DNA from 2 places in the Parvivirga hydrogeniphila genome. Region 1 is predicted to be linked to the other one. Evidence: riboswitches for the same ligand, from Rfam matches in the RefSeq annotation. Region 1 holds a riboswitch; the other holds the start of a gene.

Evidence for each region. A riboswitch is a leader RNA that binds a small molecule or an ion and turns the genes downstream of it on or off. The one in region 1 is predicted to bind cyclic di-GMP.
Region 2: linked by a shared signal. The riboswitch ahead of MX659_RS07030 (galactose-binding domain-containing protein) and the one ahead of MX659_RS01940 (hypothetical protein) in region 1 are both predicted to bind cyclic di-GMP.

The regions. Positions count from the first base shown of each region.
Region 1 is NZ_JAMCCO010000001.1:387,151-398,603, forward strand. Features, by position in the region: gene MX659_RS01935 (DUF7507 domain-containing protein) at 1-3,685, shown strand, start outside; gene MX659_RS01940 (hypothetical protein) at 3,767-4,342, opposite strand; cyclic di-GMP riboswitch class I at 4,440-4,529, opposite strand; gene MX659_RS01945 (class E sortase) at 4,609-5,313, shown strand; gene MX659_RS01950 (NAD-dependent epimerase/dehydratase family protein) at 5,324-6,265, shown strand; gene MX659_RS01955 (hypothetical protein) at 6,265-6,807, shown strand; gene MX659_RS01960 (4Fe-4S binding protein) at 6,876-7,064, opposite strand; gene dnaK (molecular chaperone DnaK) at 7,388-9,280, shown strand; gene grpE (nucleotide exchange factor GrpE) at 9,283-9,927, shown strand; gene dnaJ (molecular chaperone DnaJ) at 9,931-11,052, shown strand; gene MX659_RS01980 (heat shock protein transcriptional repressor HspR) at 11,072-11,453, shown strand, end outside.
Region 2 is NZ_JAMCCO010000002.1:294,723-306,175, reverse strand. Features, by position in the region: gene MX659_RS07070 (phosphohexomutase domain-containing protein) at 1-855, shown strand, start outside; gene MX659_RS07065 (glycosyltransferase) at 876-1,994, shown strand; gene MX659_RS07060 (sugar transferase) at 1,994-3,355, shown strand; gene MX659_RS07055 (O-antigen ligase family protein) at 3,365-5,575, shown strand; gene MX659_RS07050 (redox-sensing transcriptional repressor Rex) at 5,572-6,219, shown strand; gene MX659_RS07045 (tetratricopeptide repeat protein) at 6,216-6,962, shown strand; gene MX659_RS07040 (NHL repeat-containing protein) at 6,959-8,059, shown strand; gene MX659_RS07035 (cytochrome c3 family protein) at 8,145-9,611, shown strand; cyclic di-GMP riboswitch class II at 9,779-9,864, shown strand; gene MX659_RS07030 (galactose-binding domain-containing protein) at 9,959-11,453, shown strand, end outside.

The DNA of each region.
Region 1 (11,453 bases):
CTGGGACAGAGATCCGCATCCCAAGTGGACCAACGGGCAAGTGAGCGGGTACGTCGAAGGCGAATGGATCCCCTTCCGGCTGACCATCGATAACAAGCAGGGCAGCGGCGCGGTCCAGGTCCCGCCGATGGTCTACAAGGTCGACCACAAGTCAGGCTCAGCGGTAGCTATTGACGCTACGAAGGGCTGGCGCTGGGAGGTTGAGGGGGGTGCCTCGGGCGTCTACACGCCGACCATCAAGGACGATGATTCCGATCCGGCCTATCTCCGGACGGTCCTTCCCGAGGCGAGCGGCTTCGAGATCCCCAAGGGCAAGCAGGGCTACATATACTTCGAAGGGCATCTCGCGATCAGCCATGACTGGGCTCCGCTTGTTGGAGCCTCCGGCTACCCGGGTGCGAGCGCTCAGGCACGTCTCGTCGAGTGGAACGGCGAGAACATCGGCGATAAGACCGTGCCGTTCAAAGTGGGGCCGTCGCTGATCCCGCCGTACAAGATCTGCGGGCTCAAGTTCGAGGACAAGAACGGGAACGGCATCCAGGACGCGGGCGAAGGTCCGCTTGCGGGGTTCGTCTTCCGCCTGCGCTACCTTGGGCCAGGCTTCGAGTTCAGCCTCGATGCCATGTCTGGTGCGGACGGGACATTCTGCTTCTCGGAGCTTCCCCCCGGCGGATACGAGCTCACAGAGGAGCCGAAACCGGGCTATCACCTCACGACCACGATTCCGAACCCCATCACCGTGGGAAGCAGCTCGACGCTGCCGAACCCGCTGAAGATCGGGAACCGTCGAAACGACGTCACCAAGACCTTCTCGCTTTCCGTGGGCGAGGGCATGCCTGCCGCCGACGGCTACTTCGTGCGCTACACGGCAGGCGCGTCCACCTCCGACCTCGCGCTTTCCCCGAGCGCCGAGGGCGGCTACGCGGCCGACGTCGTCCTGCCCTGGGGCACGACCATCTCCTCCTGGCAGTTCTTCGCCTCGCTCGGCGACGAGGAGGTGCCGCTTTCCGGCTCGCTCGGCCCCGAGACCCTCACCGGTCCCATGACCAACAGCTGGGAGCACGGCCCCGGCTCGATCTCGGGCCACAAGTACATCGACGCCGACGGGGACGGCCAAGGCGACGTCCCGGGCGCGGGCTGGCTCATCAAGCTCTTCCGCGAAGGCCTCTTCTACGATCAGGCCACCACGGGCGAGGACGGCTCGTACTCGTTCACCGGGCTGCTCCCTGGCTCCTACACCGTGGAGGAGGCCGAGCAGGACGAGTACCTGAGGATCTGGCCTGAAGGGCCGGCGCTCGGGCCGTTCCAGATCGGATCGGGCACCGCCATCGAAGGCGCGGACTTCGTGAACCAGCAGCGCCCCGGCGCGATCGAGGTCGACAAGTCCGTCTCGCCTGAGGCCGCGCATCCGGGCGACACGCTCGCCTACACGATCGATGTGCGCAACACAGGCCAGATCGCGGTCCTGCTCACGACGGTGACCGACCCGGCCTTCTACGGCGGCGCGAACCTGCTTCCCGCCCCGGTGTCGCTCGCCCCGGGCCAGGCGCTTTCGGACCTCGGGATGCAGATCGTGCTTTCCATGGAGGCGCCTGAGGCCGATTCGCTCGACAACACGGCGTACGCAGAGGGGCTGACCTCCTTCGGCACCGTCTCGGACTCGGACGACGCGCACGTGGACGTCCTCATGCCCGCGCTCTCGGTGACCAAGACGGCCGAGCCTGGCCGCGTCACCGACTCGGGCGAGGTCGCCTACCGCGTCACGGTTCTCAACACCGGCAACACCACGCTCACCGTCGACGTCGTGGACTGGGTGGACGGCGCGGTGCGGCGCACGCTCGCCACCGACCTCGTCCTCGGCCCCGACGAGTCCCATGCCTTCGAGTGGACCGAGACCGTGAGCGAGCCGACCGTGGACACGGCGGTCGCGACCGGCACCGACGCGCTTCAGCGCGAGGTCACCGCCTCTGACGACGCGAGCGTGGCGGTCGACGTCACCAAGACCTTCTCGCTTTCCGTGGGCGAGGGCATGCCTGCCGCCGACGGCTACTTCGTGCGCTACACGGCAGGCGCGTCCACCTCCGACCTCGCGCTTTCCCCGAGCGCCGAGGGCGGCTACGCGGCCGACGTCGTCCTGCCCTGGGGCACGACCATCTCCTCCTGGCAGTTCTTCGCCTCGCTCGACGGCGAGGAGGTGCCGCTTTCCGGCGTCCTCGGTCCCGAGACCCTCACCGGCCCCATGACCAACAGCTGGGAGCACGGCCCCGGCTCGATCTCGGGCCACAAGTACGAAGACCTCAATGCCAACGGCTCGTGGGAGGAGAGCGAGGACGGGCTTGCTGGTTGGACCATCAAGCTCTACCGGCGCTCGACGATGCCGCCGGTCGACGGCGTGCAGCCGCTCGTGCTTCCGTACACGTGGACTCCTGTCGCTGAGACGGTGACCGGCGAAGGCGGCTGGTACTCCTTCACCGGCCTGCTGCCGGGCACGTACCGGGTCGAGGAAGTCGGACAGCCGGGATGGCAGATGACGGACGCGCCTGATGGCGACCTCGTCATCGAGAACGGCACCGTCGTAGAGGACGCCGATTTCGGCAACCACAAGGTGCTGTACACCAAGACTTTCGAGCTCACGTTCGATTCGGCTCCAGCGGGCGTCACGTTCTTCGTGGAATTCACGCTCAACGGTGAGTCCATGCGGATCGACCTCACCGGATCCGGGCCGTACGCGGCGTCGGTCGAGGTCGCGTATCCGTACGAGATCGGCAACGTGTCGTGGTACGCCGCTCAGGACGGGGAAGAGGTGCTTCTGGGCGTCACCGAAGGCGAAGTCCTCGACGGCGACACCACGAACTCCTTCACATACACCGCGAGCGTGTCCGGCCACAAGTTCTCTGACGACGACGGCAACGGCGTGTGGGACAAACCCGATGAGGTCGGTCTCCCCGGCTGGACGATCGGTCTGTACCGCGAGTCGCCCAACGGCGGTATGGAGCCTGTCTCGCTGCCGGATGCGGCGCCTGGGTTCGTGCTGTACGACGTCGCAGTGACCGGCGAGGACGGTTCCTACTCGTTCGACGGCCTGCTTCCCGGCACGTACTACGTGGCGGAGGAGCAGCAGGACGGCTGGACGCAGACGGCAGCTCCTGAGGGAACCTTCGTGGTGAGCAACGGCGCTGCGGTCTCGGACCTCGACTTCGGCAACCAAGAGGAGTTCCTGCCGTTCACCGACACCGAGATCGTGAAGCGCGCGGACAGGTCCGTCGCCGACGCCGGCGACCTTGTCACGTACACGCTGACGTACTCGAACATAGGCGGCGGCGTGATCGACTCCGTGCGGATCGTCGATGACTACGACGAGCGGTACCTCACGCCCGTCGACACCGCTGGCGGCGCCGTCGTCGATGGGACGCTCGTGTGGATCGACACCGTTCCGCTGGGCCCCGGTGAGACCAGGACCATCACCTACACGATGCGCATCTCGACCGAGTTGTCTGAAGGGACGACGAACATCCGCAACGTCGCCGTGATCAACCCCGGCGACCACGAGTCATCCTGGACGGTGCGGGTCACCACCGAAGAGCCGTTCCTGCCATTCACCGGCGGCGGCATCACGTTGCTCGTCATCGCAGCGACGCTTGCAGCGGTGTTCGGCATCGCGATCCGCAGGCGGGCTCAGGAGTAGGGGCAGGCGCGTCAGCGCCACGAAAGCGGGGGCCGCATCCGCGGCCCCCGCTTTCGTGGCGCTGCGCTTTCGGTGCTCGACTCACCGCGGCGGCACGTTCTCGCCCCAGTCGATGCGACCGTTGTCCCGCCAGTCGATGATGTGCCACACCTCGTGGTTGAGGATGCGGGACAGGCTCGCAGTGTGGTTGGGGTTGATGACGATGCGTCCGGACTTGTAGTAGCAGATCGCCTGGTAGCCCTTCGTATCGCCGAAGCTCACCGTCGTCCCCTTGAGGATCGGGTACTTCGCGATCAGCCCGGCCAGGATCCGCCGCGCCTCGGAGAGCTCGTCACCCGAGGAGGTCGCTGGCCGCGTGCTGACGGTCTTCGGCTTCGACGCGGTGGACGCCGTACCAGCGGGCTTGGGCACCGCGCCGCTCGGCTCAGCGACTGCCACAGGCGTCGGCTGCTTCCACGCGGCGGCCGGCACGAGCGCGACGTCCTCGAACGTCACCGCTGGGATCGCCGGTTGCGCGGCCTCGATAGTCGTCCCGATCGCCAGACGTGCCGATGCGCTGTCGCTCGGCAGGACGGCCACTGCGCTCGCCGCGATGGCGACCGCGGCGACCACCGCGAGGGTCATGAGCCTGGTGCGGCTCTTCGTTGCCTGCTTCATCTCGAACGCCCCTTTTCGAGCCAGAGCGCGAAACCGGCCCGAACCCCCCGAGAAGGCCTCTTGAGGGTTCGGGCCGGCGTTCGTGCCAGCGCTCTGCCTCGGCAGCCCGGCTGTCCTGGGAGGGTGGCCTCCTGTAGACCCGTGGCTTTGCGTCGTCCGCCTTTCAGCGGAGGTGCCTTTTTCGGGGTTCGCCCGGTATTCGCTTCTCAATCGCCGTACACTTGCAGTATCGGCAGCGGCGATGTCCCGCTTTAGCGAGGATGACGATGGCGCGGACAGTATTCGAAGGTACGAGCGAGAACGCGGCAGAGACACCGCAGCGATCCGCTCGCGCCGTTTCGCGCACGCGCCTCATGAGCAACTGGTTCTTCGGCGTGGCCCTCGGCATCCTGGCCTACTACGGCGTGACGGATTTGCTCGCGGAACGCGCGCAGCAGGTGCTTCGTGCGGAGTCCCCGGCCCTGTCAGCTTTGGCCATCTCTCATGAGGTGACGACCACGCTCGACTTCAGTGCGTGGAAGAACGATGCGGCCTACTGGGCAGCGCTTCGTGAAGGGGAGGCGTTCGCGCGTCTCGTTTGTGACGCGATGGGACTTGACGCTGTGGTCGTAAGAGGAGTCGCTCCGCGCGACCTGACGCGGGGCCCCGGATGGGCGCCGTACACGGACGTCCCCGGGCCGACGGGCAACTGCGGGATCTCGGGCCACCGGACCACGTACGGTGCCCCGTTCCGGCGGATCGACCGCGTCAAGCCGGGGGACGCGATCGTGCTCGTCGCGCCGTACACGACCTACCGGTACGTGGTCGAGCGCGTCTTCGTCGTGCGCCCCGACCAGGTGGAGGTCTTCGACACGACGGACACTCCGTCGCTCACGCTGACCGCGTGCCATCCGCCGTACAGCGCCCGGTACAGGATCGTGGTTCGTGCGAAGATGGTGGGCGCTTCAGTGAATGACACGACCGGCGAGTGAGGAGATGCAGATGCGCGTGCTTGTGACCGGCGGGGCCGGGTTCGTAGGGTCGAATCTCGTGTGGACGCTTCTCGGTGGGGGCCACGAGGTGCACGTGATCGACGACCTTTCTACCGGGCGGTTCGAGAACCTCCACCCGGCGGCGATGATGCGGACGCTCGACATCACGAGCGACGGGTTCGCCGACGCTGTGGTCGCGATCCGTCCCGAGGCGATCGTCCACCTCGCCGCGCAGACGAGCGTTCCTGCATCGATCCACGACCCCGCGCGCGACCGGCGCATCAACGTCGATGGGACGCGGGCGGTCGCGCAGACAGCGAAGGCGTGCGGCGCGTCGCGGGTGATCTCGGCGTCGTCTGCCGCCGTGTACGGCGAGCCGGCGGAGCTGCCGCTGCGCGAGACGGCAGCGAAGCGGCCGGCGAACCCGTACGGCGCATCGAAGCTCGAGGCGGAGCGCGTGCTCGCAGAGGAGCTCCGCGGCAGCGGCGTGGACTTCGCATCGCTGCGGTTCTCGAACGTGTACGGGCCGCGGCAGGACTGGCGCGGCGAAGGCGGAGTGGTGGCGATCTTCTCGGCGGCGATGTCGGCGAGACGCGCACCGATCGTCTTCGGGAACGGCTCCCAGACCCGCGACTTCATCTACGTGGGAGACGTGGTGAGCGCCATCCTCGCTGCGCTCGAATCGCCGGAACCGCTCGCGGGCGAGGGTGAAGACGGTCCAGCCTACAACATCTCGACCGGATCCGAGACGTCGCTCGACACGCTGGTCGCGCACCTGCGCGCGGCGACGCGCTACGCAGGGCCGGTCGAGCATGCGCCTGCGCGGGAGGGCGACATCGCTAGGAGCGCTCTCGATCCGGTCAAGGCGCGGTCCGTCTTCGGTTGGGAGGCGCGCGTCCCTCTGGAAACCGGGCTTGCGATGACCGTGCAGTGGTTCGCCAGGAGCGTGTGATGCCGGCTGAGGAGGAGCACGTCGGCGCCGCCCACCTCTGGCAGGCCAAGCTCGCGGCCGAGGTGAAGCGTGCGGAGTCGCTCGTGCCGGGGCGTCGGCGCGCGGCGTCGTCTGCTCCGGCGTACAGCGCGGTGCTGGCCGTGAAGGGCCATCCGACCGAGGCCGACGCTGTCGCCGGGCGCGTGTTCGGGGGAAAGGACGGCGAGGCCCTCCGGAAGGCGCTCGCAGCGCTCGGCGTCGAGGGCGACCCGTTCTGCATGGCGAGCAGGCCCTCGGCGGAGGCCGAGGAGCACCCGGACGCAGTGGCGAGGCGGGTCCGCGAGCTGGCCGAGGCCGTGGAGGCTGAGCTCGTGCTCGCGCTCGACGCGGTCGCCGCCGGCGATGTCGCCGCCGCTTTCGGCACAGAGGCGCTCAAGCCAGGCGTGCCCGTCCACCTGCCCGGGCACATCCTGCTTGCAACGGACGACTTCTCGGCAGCGCTCGTTGACGAAGCGGCCAAGCGCGTCGTGTGGCGTCAGATGAAGGCGCTCGTCAGAAGCTGAGGACCCGGAAAATAGCACTGGGCGCCGTGCGATGGCGCCCAGTGCTCGGAACACGATGCTGCGAGGTCTCAGTCCTCTTCGATCTCCACGATCGCGCCCATCGGGCATTCCTCCATGCAGGTCGCGCACCCCGTGCAGTCGTCCTCGTTCACCGGTTCGGCAACGTCGTCCACGAGCTCAAGGACGCCTTCAGGGCATGCGTCCACGCAGATCCCGCAGCCCGAGCACTCTTCAGGATCGATGATGGGTCGAGGCATGTGCTCCTCCTTCGTCGTAGACGCCCCCCGAACGCAGATGACGTGGGCGGGCCAAACCGCGACGTACAGTATCCGACGCGCCAGTGCGTGTAAAGAGGCGGAAGACAGGAATCATCGAGACATCTTGCTGGCCCTCGTCGTTCCCGCGCGTGCCAACGATTAGACGGAGGGCGAGCTGGGTATCATAAGCCAGGTCGTTTTAGAAAACTTGACACTAATGCACTTAGATTGTAGAGTCGCAGGAGCGAAAAGCGGGTATGATGCCCGTTGCGAGGAGACAGACAACGACCGCGCACGCGCGGACTCGGAAGGAGAGGCAGGACATGGGCAAGATAATCGGCATCGATCTCGGGACGACGAACTCGGCGATGGCGGTGCTGGAAGGTGGCGAGCCGACCATCATCGTGAACGCTGAGGGCGACCGCACGACGCCGTCGGTCGTCGCGTTCCGCAAGAACGGCGAGCGCATCGTCGGCAAGGCGGCGAAGAACCAGGCGATCACGAACCCCGAGAACACCATCAAGAGCATCAAGCGGTTCATCGGACGGCGCTTCGAGGAGGTCGAGTCGGAGCGCAAGACGGTGGCGTACAAAGTCGTCAAGGGCAAAGACGGCCGCGCCGTCGTCGAAGTCGAGGGCAAGCAGTACACGCCGGAGGAGATCTCAGCGATGATCCTCCAGAAGCTGAAGGCCGACGCGGAGGCGTACCTTGGCGAGCCGGTCACTGAGGCCGTCATCACGGTGCCGGCGTACTTCAACGACATGCAGCGCCAGGCGACCAAGGACGCTGGCAAGATCGCCGGCCTCGAGGTGAAGCGCATCATCAACGAGCCGACCGCAGCTGCGCTCGCGTACGGTCTCGACAAGAAGGGCCAGGACCAGACCATCCTCGTGTTCGACCTCGGTGGCGGCACTTTCGACGTGTCGATCCTCGAGATCGGCGAGGGCGTCTTCGAGGTGAAGTCGACCTCTGGCGACAACCACCTCGGCGGCGATGACTGGGACCAGCGGATCATCGACTGGCTCGCAGACAAGTTCAAGGCCGACCACGGGATCGACCTGCATCAGGACAAGATGGCGCTCCAGCGGCTCAAGGAGCACGCCGAGAAGGCGAAGATGGAGCTGTCGTCGATGCAGTCGACGCAGATCAACATCCCGTTCATCACGGCTGACCAGACCGGCCCGAAGCATCTGGACTACACGCTCACGCGCGCGGAGTTCCAGAAGATCACATCGGACCTGCTGGACAGGTGCCGCAAACCGGTCGAGCAGGCCATCAAAGACGCCGGTCTGTCGAAGTCTGACATTGACCACGTCATCCTCGTGGGCGGTTCGACGCGCATGCCGGCGGTCCAGGAGCTCGTGAAGCAGCTCACCGGCAAGGATCCGCACATGGGCGTGAACCCGGACGAGGTCGTGGCGCTCGGCGCAGCCATCCAGGGCGGCGTGCTTGCGGGCGACGTCAAGGACATCCTGCTGCTCGACGTGACGCCTCTCTCGCTCGGCGTCGAGACGCTCGGCGGCGTCATGACGAAGCTGATCGAGCGCAACACGACGATCCCGACCCGCAAGAGCGAGATCTTCACTACCGCGGCGGATGGCCAGACGAGCGTGGAGATCCACGTCCTTCAGGGCGAGCGTGAGATGGCGGCCGACAACAAGACGCTCGGCCGGTTCCACCTCACGAACATCCCGCCTGCGCCGCGCGGCGTGCCGCAGATCGAGGTCACGTTCGACATCGACGCGAACGGCATCGTGAACGTCAGCGCGAAGGACCTGGGCACCGGCCAGGAACAGAAGATCACCATCACCGGCACGACTGCGCTGTCGGATGAAGAGGTCGAGCGGATGGTTCGCGAGGCCGAGGCGCACGCCGAAGAAGACCGTCGCAAGCGCGAAGAGGTCGAAGTCCGCAACAACGCCGACACGCTCGTGTACGCGACTGAGAAGTCGCTCAAGGACCTGGGCGACAAGGTGCCGGCCGAGACCAAGAGCGCGTGCGAGGAGGCCATCGCGGAGGTGAAGAAGGCGCTCGAGGGAAGCGATCTGGACGCCATCCGCAAGGCCACCGAACGTCTGCAGCAGACGTCGTTCAAGCTGGCAGAGATCGCGTACCACCAGGCTCCGCCCAGCGGCGAGGCCGGCAGCGCCGAGACTGCGTCTGAGCAGGGCGAGGAAGAGGTCGCTGACTTCGAGGTCGTGGACGAGGAGAAGTAGCCATGGCCGAGCGGAAGCACACGGGCTCCGGCGGCGGGCCGGTTTCGGAGCACGAACGGCGCGACGATCGCGCTGCGGAGGCGGTCCGCGAGGACGTCTCCGCAGCGTCCGCTCCGCTCGACCCCGAGCTCGAGGCGGACCTTGGGGCGGAGCTCGACTTGCGCGGCGATCAGCTGCAAGCGGAGTTGGAGGCGGCGCGCCAGGAGGCCGCCGAGCACCTTGAGACGGCGCAGCGCGTGCGTGCGGAGTTCGAGAACTACCGCAAGCGCGTCGCGCGCGACCAGGCCGAGATGGCCGCTCGCGCCGGTGAGCGGATCATCGTCGAGCTCCTGCCCGTGCTCGACAACCTCGAGCGCGCCATCGACCATGTGACGGCAGGCGGCGACCTCAAGCAGCTGCTGCAAGGCGTGGAGATGGTGCACAAGCAGATGCTCGGCGTGCTCGCCAAAGAAGGTGTCGAGGCGATCGACCCCTTCGGCCAGCCGTTCGACCCTGCGCGGCACCAGGCGGTCGGGCAGCGCGAGGATGCAAGCGTGCCCGAAGGAACGGTGTTGGAGGTCTATCAGAAGGGCTATTCGCTTGCGGGCAGGATCATTCGGCCCGCGATGGTCGTCGTGAGCGTCGGAGGCCAGGCGGCGAAGGAGTAGGCCATGGCTGCCGCCAAGGACTACTACGACATACTCGGCGTGAGCAAGAACGCCACGCAAGAGGAGATCAAGAAGGCCTTCCGGAAGCAGGCGCGGAAGCACCATCCCGACGCGGGCGGCAGCGAAGAGCGCTTCAAGGAGATCAACGAGGCGTACGAGGTCTTGTCGGACCCCGAGAAGCGCAAGCAGTACGACCAGTTCGGCCAATACTTCGGCGGCAACGTCCCGCCTGGAGCTGGGGCTTCGGCGGGCGGCGCAGGCGCCTGGCCGGGCGGGTTCACCTATACGCACGTCGGCGACGTCGGAGACCTCGGCGACCTGTTCGGGGACCTGTTCTCCGGATTCGGGGCGAGCACGGGTCGCGCTCGGACAGCGACGGCTCGGCGAGGCGCAGACCTGCAGTACGACGTGACGCTTTCGTTCGACGAGGCGCTTCGCGGCATCTCGACGAAGGTCGACGTGCGGCGTGACGAGACGTGCTCGACGTGCCACGGCACGGGCGCGAGGCCGGGAACGGGCCGAACGACGTGCCCGACCTGCAAGGGCTCCGGGCACGTCACGCAGGGGCAGGGGCTGTTCGCGTTCTCGCGGCCCTGTCCTCGATGCGGTGGTGAGGGCACGATCGTCGAGCAGCCGTGCAGCACCTGCAAAGGTCGCGGAACGGTCACGCGCGTGAAGCCAGTGACCGTGAACATCCCCGCCGGTGTCACGGACGGAAGCAAGCTGCGTTTCAAGGGCAAGGGCGAACCCGGCGCCGCCGGCGGCCCTCCAGGCGATCTGTACGTGGTGACGCACGTCAAGCCGCACCCCTACTTCACGCGTGACGGCGCTGACGTGGTGATCGAGCTGCCCGTGACGATCGCGGAAGCGGCTCTCGGCACCGAGGTCACGGTCCCTACGCCGGCAGGCGAGCGGGTGAAGCTCAAGATCCCGGCAGGCACGCAGGACGGCAAGGTGCTGAGGATTCCCAAGAAAGGAGCGCCGCGGCTCAAGGGCAAAGGGGCGGGCGACTTGAAGGTCAGGGTTCGCGTGAGAGTGCCGACGAAACTGACGGCGCGTCAACGCGAGCTCCTGGAGGAGTTCGCGCGGGTCTACACCGAAGACGTCCGTTCGCACATCCGGTGAATGACGAAGGAGGCAAGCGATGAGGAGCCAACGGGGCCACAAGGAGCGGCCGCTGTACATGATCAGCGTGGCGGCCCAGCTTGCAGGCATGCACCCGCAGACGCTTCGCATCTACGAGCGCAAGTGCCTGATCAAGCCGAAGCGCTCGGCTGGCAACACGCGCTTGTACTCCGACGCGGACATCGAGCGTCTCCGGCTGATCCAGCGCCTGACGCAAGACGAGGGCGTCAACCTCGCAGGCGTGGTGCGGATCTTGGAGCTCGAGGACCGGATCGAGCGGCTGCAGGCAGAGCTCGAGCAGGCTCGCGCTGAGGTCAGCCAGGCGGAGCGGCGGCTCGCCATCGAGATCCAGCGTGTCCGCCAGAGCATGCGAGCGGACATCGTGCACGTCCCACGGGGCG
Region 2 (11,453 bases), on a different contig from region 1:
GGCGCGGGCCAGGGCTATCTTGCCGAGACGCTTACGGCGCTCGGCGTCGAGGTGACGGAGATCCACGGCGAGCGCAACCCCGGTTTCGGCGGCCTGCATCCCGAGCCCATCCCGCCGCACGTCGACGCGATGCGCCGGGCGGTGGCCGACGGCGGGTTCGACGCGGGCTTCGCCACCGACGGCGACGCCGACCGCATCGGCGCCTGCGACCGTACGGGCGCGTTCGTCAACCCGCACCGCATCCTCGCGCTCGTCACGCGGCACCTCGTCGAGGGCCGCGGCATGCGCGGCCGCGTCGTCAAGACGCTCTCGACCTCCGTGCTCGTCGACCGGATCGCGCAGCACCTCGGCCTGGAGGTCGCCACGACCCCCGTCGGCTTCAAGTGGATCTACGAGCAGATGGTGGCAGGAGGCGTGCTGATCGGCGGCGAGGAGAGCGGCGGCATCGGCATCCCCGAGCACGTGCGCGAGCGTGACGGGCTGCTCATGGCGCTCCTGCTCGCTGAGATGATGGGGCAGCGGCGCATGGGTCTGGGCGAGCTCGTCGAAGACCTGCTCGCCGTCACCGGTCCGATGGAGTACCTCAGGCGCGACCTGGCGCTTGCGCAGGAGGTGAAAGACGCGTTCGTCGCGCGCATGCCGTCGCTTGCGCCGCACGCCATCGCGGGGCTGCCCGTGAAGGCCGTCGTGCGCGATGACGGCGTGAAGTTCCTGCTCCCGGACGACGCATGGCTTCTGCTCCGCACCTCGGGCACCGAGCCGCTCGTGCGCATCTACGCAGAGGCGCCGAACGCCGGCGCGGTGGACGAGCTTCTCGCAGCGGGCGAGCGCCTCGTGCTCGGCGAAGACGACTGAAGGAGACGCGCGGCCCGCCGATGCGCATCACGATGCTGAACAAGCACTACCCGCCGCACCTCGGAGGCATCGAGCACCACGTGCGCGACCTGGCAGAAGCGCTCGTCGAGCGCGGTCACGCGGTGCGCGCGATTGTCGCGAACGAGGCCCCCGACACGGTGACCGAGACGCATGGCGGGGTGGAGGTGGTGCGCCTCGGGCGCGCGTTCAACGTCTCGTCCGCTCCGGTGGCGTTCGGGTTAGCGCGTGCGCTTCGCGAGGAGGAGCGCCGCGCGGACCTGCTGCACCTGCACTCGCCGTACCCCTGGGGCGAGCTGGAGTGGCTGCGGGCGGCGCCTGCGCTGCCGTCCGTGCTCACCTACCACAGCGACATCGTGAGGCAGCGCGTGCTGCTCGCAGGCTACGCGCCGTTCCTGCGTCGCGTGCTCGCGCGCGTGGGGCGCATCATCGTGTCGAGCCCCCAGATGGTCGAGCACAGCGCGTTCCTGTCGCCGGTCGCGGAGAAGTGCCGGGTGGTTCCGTTCGGCATCGACCCCGGCGAGTTCGCCGACCCGTCGCTTCAGTCCGAAGCCGAGGCGATCCGCGCGCGGCACGAACGGCCGGTCGTGCTGTTCGTCGGCCGCCTCATCTACTACAAGGGCGTCGACGTGCTCGTGCGCGCCATGGCGCGCGTGGATGCAGACCTGGTGATCGTCGGCTCAGGCCCTCTCGAGGCGAAGGTGCGGTCGCTCGCGAGCGCGACCGGCGTCGGGCCGCGCCTGACGATCCTCCCGCCGCTTCCGCGCAAGGAGCTCGTTGCGCAGTACCTGGCCGCGGACGTGTTCTGCCTTCCGAGCGTCGCGCGCTCTGAGGCGTTCGGGCTCGTGCAGCTCGAAGCGATGGCGGCCGGCACACCGGTCGTGTCGACCGCGCTGCCGACAGGCGTGCCGTTCGTGAACGAGCACGGCGTGAGCGGGCTCGTGGTCCCGCCAGGCGACGCAGATGCGCTCGCCGAGGCGCTGCGCACGCTCGTCGCAGACGACGGGCTCCGTGCGCGCCTCGGCGTCCAGGCGCAAGAGCGCGTGCGCGCAGAGTTCACGCGCGAGATGATGGTGGAGCGCACGCTCGCGGTCTACCACGAAGTCTCGGAGGCGGTGTGATGTCGAGAAAGGCCTTCGTCGCGCTGTCTGTCCTTCTGGACGCGCTGGTCGTGAACGCGTGCTTCGTTGCCGCGTTCTTCCTGCGCTACGGCGGCCAGCCGCCCGCCTTCAACTACACGCCGTACGTGGCGCTGTGGCCGCTGATCACCGCGTTCTACCTGCTTGCCGGGTACGTGTACGGGCTGTATGAGCCCGAGCGCACCGAAAGCACCTGGGCGGTCGTCAGCGCCGTCGCGCGCGCCACGGTCCTCGGCATCCTGCTGACGGCCGCGACGGCGTTCTTCTTGGGGCCGCGGTTCTTCTCCTTCAACCGCCTCGTCATCCTCATCGCGCCTGTGCTGCAGTTCGTCGTGCTCGTGACGTGGCGGCTGGCGGCGCTGCGCTTCACGCCGGTCCGCTGGCCCGTGAGCCGCATCCTCATCCTCGGCACCGACGACGCCGCCGTCGAGCTCGCGCGCGAACTCGAGCGGCGTGCGGGCTGGGGACCGCGCGTGCTCGGCCTGCTCGCCCGGACGCCCGACGGCCCGGCCAAGGTCGCCGGCTTCCCGGTGGTCGGCACGGTCGGCGACGCCGCGCGGCTGGCGCACGAGCTCGAAGCCGACCGCATCATCGTCTCCTCCCCGCCTGCGGTGCGCGAGCTCATCGAGCAGTTGGCGCTTTCCGATGAGGTGGACGTCCGGGTCGAGGTGATCCCCGATCTGTACGAGATCTTCATCGGCACGGTCGACAGCGCGGTGAGCGACATCCCCCTCATGCAGCTCACCGGCCGCCCCGTTCCGGGATGGTTCGAGGCGGCGAAGCGCGCGATCGACCTGATCGGAGCGCTCGCGCTGCTCGTGCTGCTCTCGCCCGTGCTCGCGTTCGCGGCGCTCGGCGTCCTGCTCACGATGGGGCGCCCGGTCTTCTACACCCAAGAGCGCGTCGGGAAGGATCTGCGCACCTTCCGCATCGTGAAGTTCCGGACGATGGTCCGCGACGCCGAGCGGCAGACCGGCCCGGTGCTCGCAGAAGACGACGACCCGCGCATCACGCCGTTCGGCCGCTTCTTGCGCCGGTACCGGATCGACGAGCTCCCGCAGCTCGTCAACATCCTCAGAGGCGACATGAGCTTCATCGGTCCCAGGCCGGAGCGGCCGTTCTTCGTCGAGCAGCATCTCAAGGAGATACCCGGCTATCGCGAGCGTTTCCGGGTGAAGCCTGGCGTGACGGGGCTTGCGCAGGTGAGCGGCAGCTATGCGACGACTGCTGAACGGAAGCTGAAGTTCGACCTCATCTACATGTATCATCAAAGCCTGCTCATGGATCTGCAGATCCTCGTCGAGACGCTCCGGGTCGTGCTCACCGGCCGTGGGGCCCGCTAAGGAGGACGCGTGGCGAAGAAGAAGGCACCTGCCGATGCGAAGCTCATGGCTGCCAAGAAGGCGCCTGGCGACGTGAAGCGCGGTGCCGCGAACAAGACGTCCGCAGGTGCGAAGCCTGGCGCTGCCACAAGCGCGCAGCGCGGCACACCGCACGCGTCCGCGGCGCCGATGGACGCGTTCGATCGGATCGCCTGGGCGTGCATGCACCTCATGGTGGTCCTCGTGCCGCTCGCAGTCGCCAATCCGAGCGTCATCGGCATCAAAGCGATGCCGCTTTCCTACGACCAGTTCGACATCGTCAAGGTCTTCGCCATGCGAGCGCTCCTGCTCGTCGCGCTTGCCGCGTGGCTCACGGGCGTGCTCACGCGTGGCGGGCGCGTGCGCTTCACGCGCGTCGAGTGGCTCGTGCTGGTGTTCCTTGGCTGGGTGTTGCTGACGTCGATCACCTCCGTCCACCCGCCGACCGCCATCTTCGGCAAGTACCGCAGGTTCGAGGGCCTGCTCTCCTTCATCACCTACGGCGGCTGGTTCTTCTTGGCGCTGCAGCTCGCCGACCGGCCGTCGCGCATCCGCTCGCTCGCGCGCTCGCTCGTGATCGGTGGCGTCCTTGTGGCCGGCTACGGCGTGGCGCAGCGCTTGGGCATCGACCCGGCCACGTGGGGCAACCTCCCCTTCGAGCAGCGCCGCGCGTTCTCCACCTTCGGGAACCCAGACCTGCTCGGCGGCTACCTCATCTTCCCGCTGGCGGTGGCGCTTTCGCTGGCGCTGTCGGAGAAGCGGCGCGAGGCGAGGATAGGGTGGTGGGCCGCATTCGCGCTCATCGGGTTCTGCCTGCTCGTGTCGTACGTGCGTGGCGCATGGATCGGTGGGACGGTAGCGATCGCCGCCATCGCCCTCGCCGCCACAGTCGCTCGCGTGCCGTGGACGGCCGAGGACTGGGGCGCGGTGGGCGTAAGCGCGGTGCTTGCGGTCGTCGAGACCGTCCGGAGCCTGTCGTCCACCGACGGCGTAACGAACGTGGTGGCGCGCATCAAGTCGATCTTCGAGTTCGGGCAGGGCAGCGCGCTTACGCGCTTCCAGATCTGGCAGGCCGCGTGGGCCGCCATCAAGGAGCGGCCGGTCCTCGGGTGGGGCGCAGACACGTTCCGCCTCATCTTCCCGCGGTTCAAGCCGCGTGCCTACACCGGGACTGCTGGCTACCTCTCGGTCGCTGACAACGTCCACAACTACCCGCTTCAGCTCGCCTCGGCCATCGGGATCCCCGGGCTGCTCATGCTGTACGGCTTCTTCTTCTGGACGCTCGCCCGCTCGTTCAAGACCGTGTTCGTGAAGGGAAGCGGCACGGAGCGGCTCGTGCTCGCGGGCTTCTGGGCGGCGGCGCTCGGCTACATCGTGCACCTCACGTTCGGGCTTTCCATCACCGGCTCCACCGTGCTTCTGTGGCTGAGCCTCGGGCTGCTGCTCTCGCCGCACGCGAGCGTGCGTGAGGTGGAGGCGCCCTCGCTCGGGGTGCCGATGGCGGCGGCCGTCTGCGGCGTGTGCGCTGCGCTGTTCATCGGTAACGTCGTGTACTTGCGAGCCGACAACATGTACCTCATGGCCCGCATCGGTTCTCAAGGCATGACCCGCGTGGAGTACGCCGAGAAAGCCGTGAAGCTCAACCCTTACAACGACATGTACCGCACCGAGGTCGGGCTCGCGTGGCAGGACCTGTTCATCTCGCAGCTGATGCAGGGCGTCGGCGACGCGCAGTCGCGCGAGCGCGCCTTGTACTACCTGTCTCAGGCGGAGCGGGAGTTCCTCTCGGTGATCGACTTCGTGCCCACCGAGTACGACAACTACGTCTTCCTCGCGAACCTGTACAATCAAGCGTCGTACTACCTCGGCGGAACGTACGCGGACAAGGCTGTTGAGATCGCCCGCAAGGGTGTCGAGGTGGAGCCGTTCGGACCCGCGATCCGCGTGCAGCTCGCGCTCGCGCTCATGACGCGAGGCGACGTGGAGGAGGCGGCCATGCAGGCCGCTGAAGCCGCGGACCAGGACCCGAACTACGTCGAGGCGTGGATGGCGCTCGGCGACGCGAAACGGCTGCTCGGTGACCTTACCGGCGCGAAGGCCGCGTTCGAGCGGGCCGTCCAGCTCTCTGGAGGAAGGGCGGACGCGCAGGAGGCGCTGCAGTCGGTCGTGGCGAGCCTCACGGCGAAGGAGACGACACGATGAGCGAACGGCGTATCGACGAGATCCCTGCCAGCACGGTCGAGCGGTTGCCGCAGTACTTGCGGTGCCTTGTCGAGCTGCAGGCGCTGGGCGTTCCGCTCGTGAAGTCCGAGCGGCTTGCGGCGTTGTGCGGCACGAACCCCGCGCAGGTCCGCAAGGACTTCTCGTACCTGGGCGAGCTCGGCACGCGCGGCATCGGGTACGAAGTGTCCGCGCTCATCGAGCATCTTTCGACGTTGCTGGGTGTGAAGGAGCGCCGCAAGGTGGCCATCGTCGGGTATGGCAAGCTCGGCTCCGCCTTGCACGGCTACCCGGGATTCGCTGAGCGCGGGTTCGAGATCGTCGCGCTTTTCGACATCGACCCCGCCAAGGTCGGCAAGGACTTCCATGGCGTGCAGGTCTATCACGTCGATTCGGCGCCCGAGGTCGTGCGCAAGCTCGGGGTGGAGATCGCGATCCTGACGACGCCGGTGCAAGGCGCCCAGATCGCCGCCGACGCCATCGTCGAAGGCGGCGTGAAGGCGATCCTCAACATGGCTCCCACGCGGCTGATCGTACCGGACGACGTGAACGTCCGTTCAGTGTGTCTGTCCACGGACCTGCAGATACTGTCCTTCTGGCTTTCCCAGCAGGAGGGGGCCCGGTGACGCGGTCGCGCAAGACGGAGGGCATCGCGAAGGACGTTGCCCAGGCTGTGCCGAGCATCGCAGACAACGTCGCACCCGATGCCGCTTCGGGCGAGGGCGTCGAGGACGGCCCGCATGAGGAGGACCTCGTTCCGGGGTGGCTTGCGCTGCTGGTCCTCGTCCTTCTGCTTGCGGTCACGGCGGCAGGCGGTTTCGTGCTTCGTGGCGTGCTCACGCGCGGCAAGCAGGCGACGCCCGCGACCGTCTCCGAAGAGACGTGGAAGGCCGCGGTCAAGCGCGATCCCGAAGACATCGAGGCGCGTCTCAACCTCGCCTACGCGTATCAGCAGCAACAGCGCTGGGACGAGGCGCTCAAGCAGTACGAAGAAGTCCTGAAGCGTGACCCGAAGAACCTGGCGGCGATGTACAACCGCGGCGTGACCCTGCTTGCGGAAGGGAAGCCCAAAGAGGCCGAGGCAGCGCTGTGGGACGTGCTGAAGGAAGCGCCCGACCACGTGCTTGCCGCCAAGACGCTCGGAGAGCTGTACCTGAGCCAGAAGCACTACAAGTCGGCGCTGTTCACCGTGGAGCCGGTGTTGAAGAGCCAGCCGCAGTACGCCGACTTGCAGTACATCGCCGGCTATGCGAGCGAGCAGCTGGGGAAGCGCGAAGCAGCGATCGCATACTACCGCGCGGCGCTGAAGTACGCCCCGGACATGACCGAGGCGAAAGAGGGGCTGAAGAGACTGGAGGCCAGCCAGTGAGCGTACGCCGCGTCAACCCGCTGGGATCCCTCAGGCGCGGCATCCGGCTCACGCCGCGTCAGTGGTTCATGGTGCTGGCCGTGGTTCTCTTCCTGCTGCTCATCGCCCTTCTCGTCTATCTCCTGTACTTCCTGGGCCGGCCCGAATCGCTCGGATCGCTTCCGCCGAAGGAGGGAATCAGGCCCGTGTGGCAGGTGTACGGGCCGGGCGTAGGCGACAAGCCGCTCTTCGACCGTCCGATGGGTGTGGCCGTGGGGCGAAGCGGCCGCGTGTACGTGACGGACTCGGGCAACAACCGGGTGTGCGTGTTCGATGCGAACGGCAGGTTCCTGTTCGAGTTCGGCGGCTTCGGTGTGGCCAAGCCCGTTCCGGGCGGTACGTACTCGTACAAGCCAGGACGCCTCAACTACCCGGCGGGGATCGACGTGGACGAGGACGGCAACGTCTACGTCGCCAGCTTCTACAACGACTCCATCGAGGTGTACGACCCGGACGGAAAGCCGCTTCGGCGGTTCCCTGACCCGACGAAGCCGGTCGGTCGCGGGTCGTCCGGCCAAGAGGGCGGCGGCATCGCCGTCACGGACGTCGCAGTGAGCGGCGACTACGTGTTCGCTACGGACCAGTGGCAGGTCTTCGTGTTCAAGCGGGACGGCACGTTCGTCCGCCAGTGGGGCAAGCCGGGGATGGAGATAGGCGACCTCGACCATCCGAACGGGCTTGCGGTCGGCGCAGATGGGACGGTCTACGTGTCAGACTCCAACCACGCGCGCGTGACCGCGTTCAGCCCAGACGGCACACCGCTGTGGACGGTCGGGACTCCGCCGAAGGGGCTGAACGACCGCTCTTCACGACCGCTCCAGCTTCCGCGTGGTCTGACGGTGCTCTCCGACGGCGACGTGCTCGTTGCCGACTCGTTCGCCTTCCAGCTCGTGCGCATCTCTTCTGAAGAGCACACGGTGACTGCACGCTATGGAGAACGGGGCACCGAGCCCGGGCAGCTCAACTTCCCTAACGATGTCGAGCGTCTCAGGGGATTCCTGGTGATCGCCGATAAGGAGAACGGTCGCGTGCAGTGCGTGAGACTGACGGGACGTTAGGAATCCTTGTCAGGCGGTGCTGTGCCGAGGCGGCATCGCGTGATAGACTTCACATGAGCGGTTCCGGTGCGCCTGAGGAGGGTGGGTGAGCGACGCCGAGGTCACATCTGGTCCTGCGTCTGAGGACCAGCGCGATCGAACAGCCGAGCGACGCGGCCGGCTCGCGTTCGGCGTTGCGCTGCTCGTGCTGCTCTTGGCTTGCGGCGTGACCACCATCGTCCAGACGTACACGACGAAGACTCCCGAGCAGATACAGCGCATCACGCGCAACCTCGAATGTCTGCAGTGCCATTCCGAGCTCATCCCGCAGTTCTCGTATCCGACGGTGCACGATCCCTTCATGCGCAAGGACTGCACCACCTGCCATACGCCTCACGGCCACGTCGAGGTCACATCGGTCATCGCTGGCGCGAAGCAGGTGTGGCAACGGGTGAAGACGCTCGTCGAGTGGCTGCCGCTCAAAGTGGTGCTCGACGTCTTCTCGACCGGCGAGAGCAAGGTCGGGGAGGACCAGGGCGGGCAGGTCGTCTCGAAGACCGAGAAGAAGGTGAAGGGCAAGGACTCCGAGCCGACCCTCCCGAAGAACGAGCTGTGCTGGATGTGCCACGGCGACATGGGGCCGCTGCTGTCAGAGGACTACCCTCACGTGCCGTTCGAGGAAGGCCGCTGCACAGAATGCCACGAGCCGCATGCGTCGAAGTTCCGCGCGCTGCTGACGCAAGACGAGCGCGACCTGTGCGTCACCTGCCATCCGATCGGCCGAGAGCTGAACCGCGAGCAGGTCCATCCGCCAGCAGGAGGCCGCTGGTGCCTCAACTGCCACGATCCTCACGCGTCGGGATATCGGGGCATTCTGGTGGACAACCAGCGCGACCTGTGCTTCACCTGCCACCCATCGGTCGCTCCGCTCTCTCTCAAGCCGGTGCAGCACCACCCGTTCTTATACGACAACTGCACGGGCTGCCACGAGCCGCACGGCTCCGACTACACGCCGCTTCTCATCGAATACCAGCCCGGGCTGTGCTACCGGTGCCATCCAGGCATCAAGTACGACTTCTTGAAGCCAAGCCATCACCCGGTCGGAACGGTCGAACTGAACTGTGCGGACTGCCACAACCCGCACGCAGCGGACTACCCAGCGCTGCTCTCCGCGAGAAACAACGCGATGTGCTACCAGTGCCACAAGGCGGCCATCCAGGCGACGTACGATCGCAGCGCGCACTTCCAGACGCTGTGCGTGCGCTGCCACACCCCGCACGGTTCGAACTGGGCGCCGCTGCTGATCAAGCCGAACCCCGAGGTCTGTTTCCAGTGCCATGCGCCGACGTACTTCGACGAGTCGTCTGCCACCGAGTACCGGAACAACCATCCCGTCCGGCCGACGCACTACGACGTGAAGGCGCGCAGACCGCTCACGTGCACGTCGACCTGCCACAATCCGCATGGGACGCAGCACAACTACATGTTGCGCAACTACGACTTCCCCAAGGACGGGAACTGCCTGATCTGCCATCGCGTGGTGCCGGGCAAGCGGGTCGGAATCGACTTCTAGCGAGCCACCGTGTGCTGCACGCGTGTCGGCTCGTGCGCTGTTCAAGCGGAAAGGCGGCTGCCGTCCGAGCGCAGTCACTCGTGACGTACGTCACTATTGACATGCCGGAGGGAGTCCGCTCATAATTCACGTACCGCGTCTCCGGGAGTGAGGGGCGCACCGATGGTGCGCGGTTCGGAAGCGATGACTCGCTGCCCGTGATTTGGGCGCCTTGGGCGGCGATGAGCTGGTGGCGCAACCGGCCGATGCCTGTCAGCAGGGCAGCGCATGGGTGCCGTGACCAGCCAAGAGCCCCTCTGCCGCGCTGACAGCACCGAACGTGGTCGGCGTGAGGCGAGAGGGGAGTCATGAGAAGGACAGTGCTGTTCGCCGTAGCGGTGCTCGTCGTGTGCGCCGCCGTGACCGGTGTCGCGTACGCGGCCGCTCCAGCAGAGAACTCGGTGTGTCTCGGGTGCCATTCCGTGTCCGGAGGCAGTTCTTCGAAAGCGGTCGACTTCCGCGCGCCGGTCTCGTTCGCCAAGTGCAACGCCTGTCACGCGATGAGTCCTGACGCTGGGATACACGAGAAAGCGGTCGACTCTCCGTGGTGCAGCCAGTGTCACGGACGGACAGACGCGAACACCGCGTGGCTCGGGCAGTACTACGATCCCGTCGCTGGGAGATTCGCGTCGTCAGCGTCCCTCATGACGTCGCCAGAAGAGCTTCACCGGATCCACGGTGATGCTGACTGGGTCACGAGCGGCGTGTTCACCAGCCAATGGTGCAAGAACTGCCACCTCGCCGCGTCGTGCGACGCGTGTCACGAGGCGCCTGCGACGCACGGCGGCCACGTAGTCGCTCAGTCTACGGTCGCTTCGTACGCGCCGGTCGCGAGCCAGGTGTGCACGGGAGCCGCAGGCGCGGTCTTTATCGAGAGCACGTTCAACTACGGAACGCGCCCCGTGACGTGCTACGCGTCTGCGTGTCACCCGAAGACCGCGATCGAGTCGGGCGCCGACCTTCCTGCCTGCACGAACTGCCATGAGCCGCTCGACCAGCACTACACGCCTGACACGCACCTGAGCACGTGGTCCATGGACGGCTGCATCGCGTCAGGGTGCCACGACTCGCGCGATCTGGTGGCCGAGCACGAGGCCCGCAGGCCGGGCGAGGGCTGCACGCTCTGCCACGGCAACACCTCCGACCCGCGGTACGCTGCGGCGATCGCGGCGGGCGACACGGCGTGCGGGGCGTGTCACGACGCGACCGCCGGCGATGCGCACCGCTCGATCCACTGGGCGCAGCCGCCGCTCGTCGACGCCGCAGGTCCGCATTACGGGTACTACACGGGCTCGGCGTCGACGGCGCCCACGAACGACTGCATCATGTGCCACACGTCGAACCTCCTCGACGAACACATGGGGACCTCGAACGGCGTGGTGACGAGGTTGCCGCGCTACACGTCGGACGGGACGCCGCTCGACTGCGATTCGTGCCACAAGTCCTCGAAGCTCGAGGTGCTTGACGCGATCGCCACCGGCAAGACCAACTGCGAGGCGTGCCACCCCGTGCACGCCCCGATATCAGGCGCTCATCGGAGCGCCTACACGCCATCTGGCGACCAGGGGTGCAGCGGGTGCCACGCAGCGTCGCTCGTGGACGTGCACGATGGCGTCACTGCGACGACGCCAAGCGGGAAGCCGCTCAGCGGGTGCGATGTCTGCCATGGCTACTACGAAGGCGAGCGCGGGCAGCAGGTGCAGTTCGCGATCGAGGTGGCGAACGACACGCGGTGCACCGCGTGCCACGCCGAGTACCACGCCGGCGCCACGAGCAAGCACACCGCTCGCGACGACGCGAGCA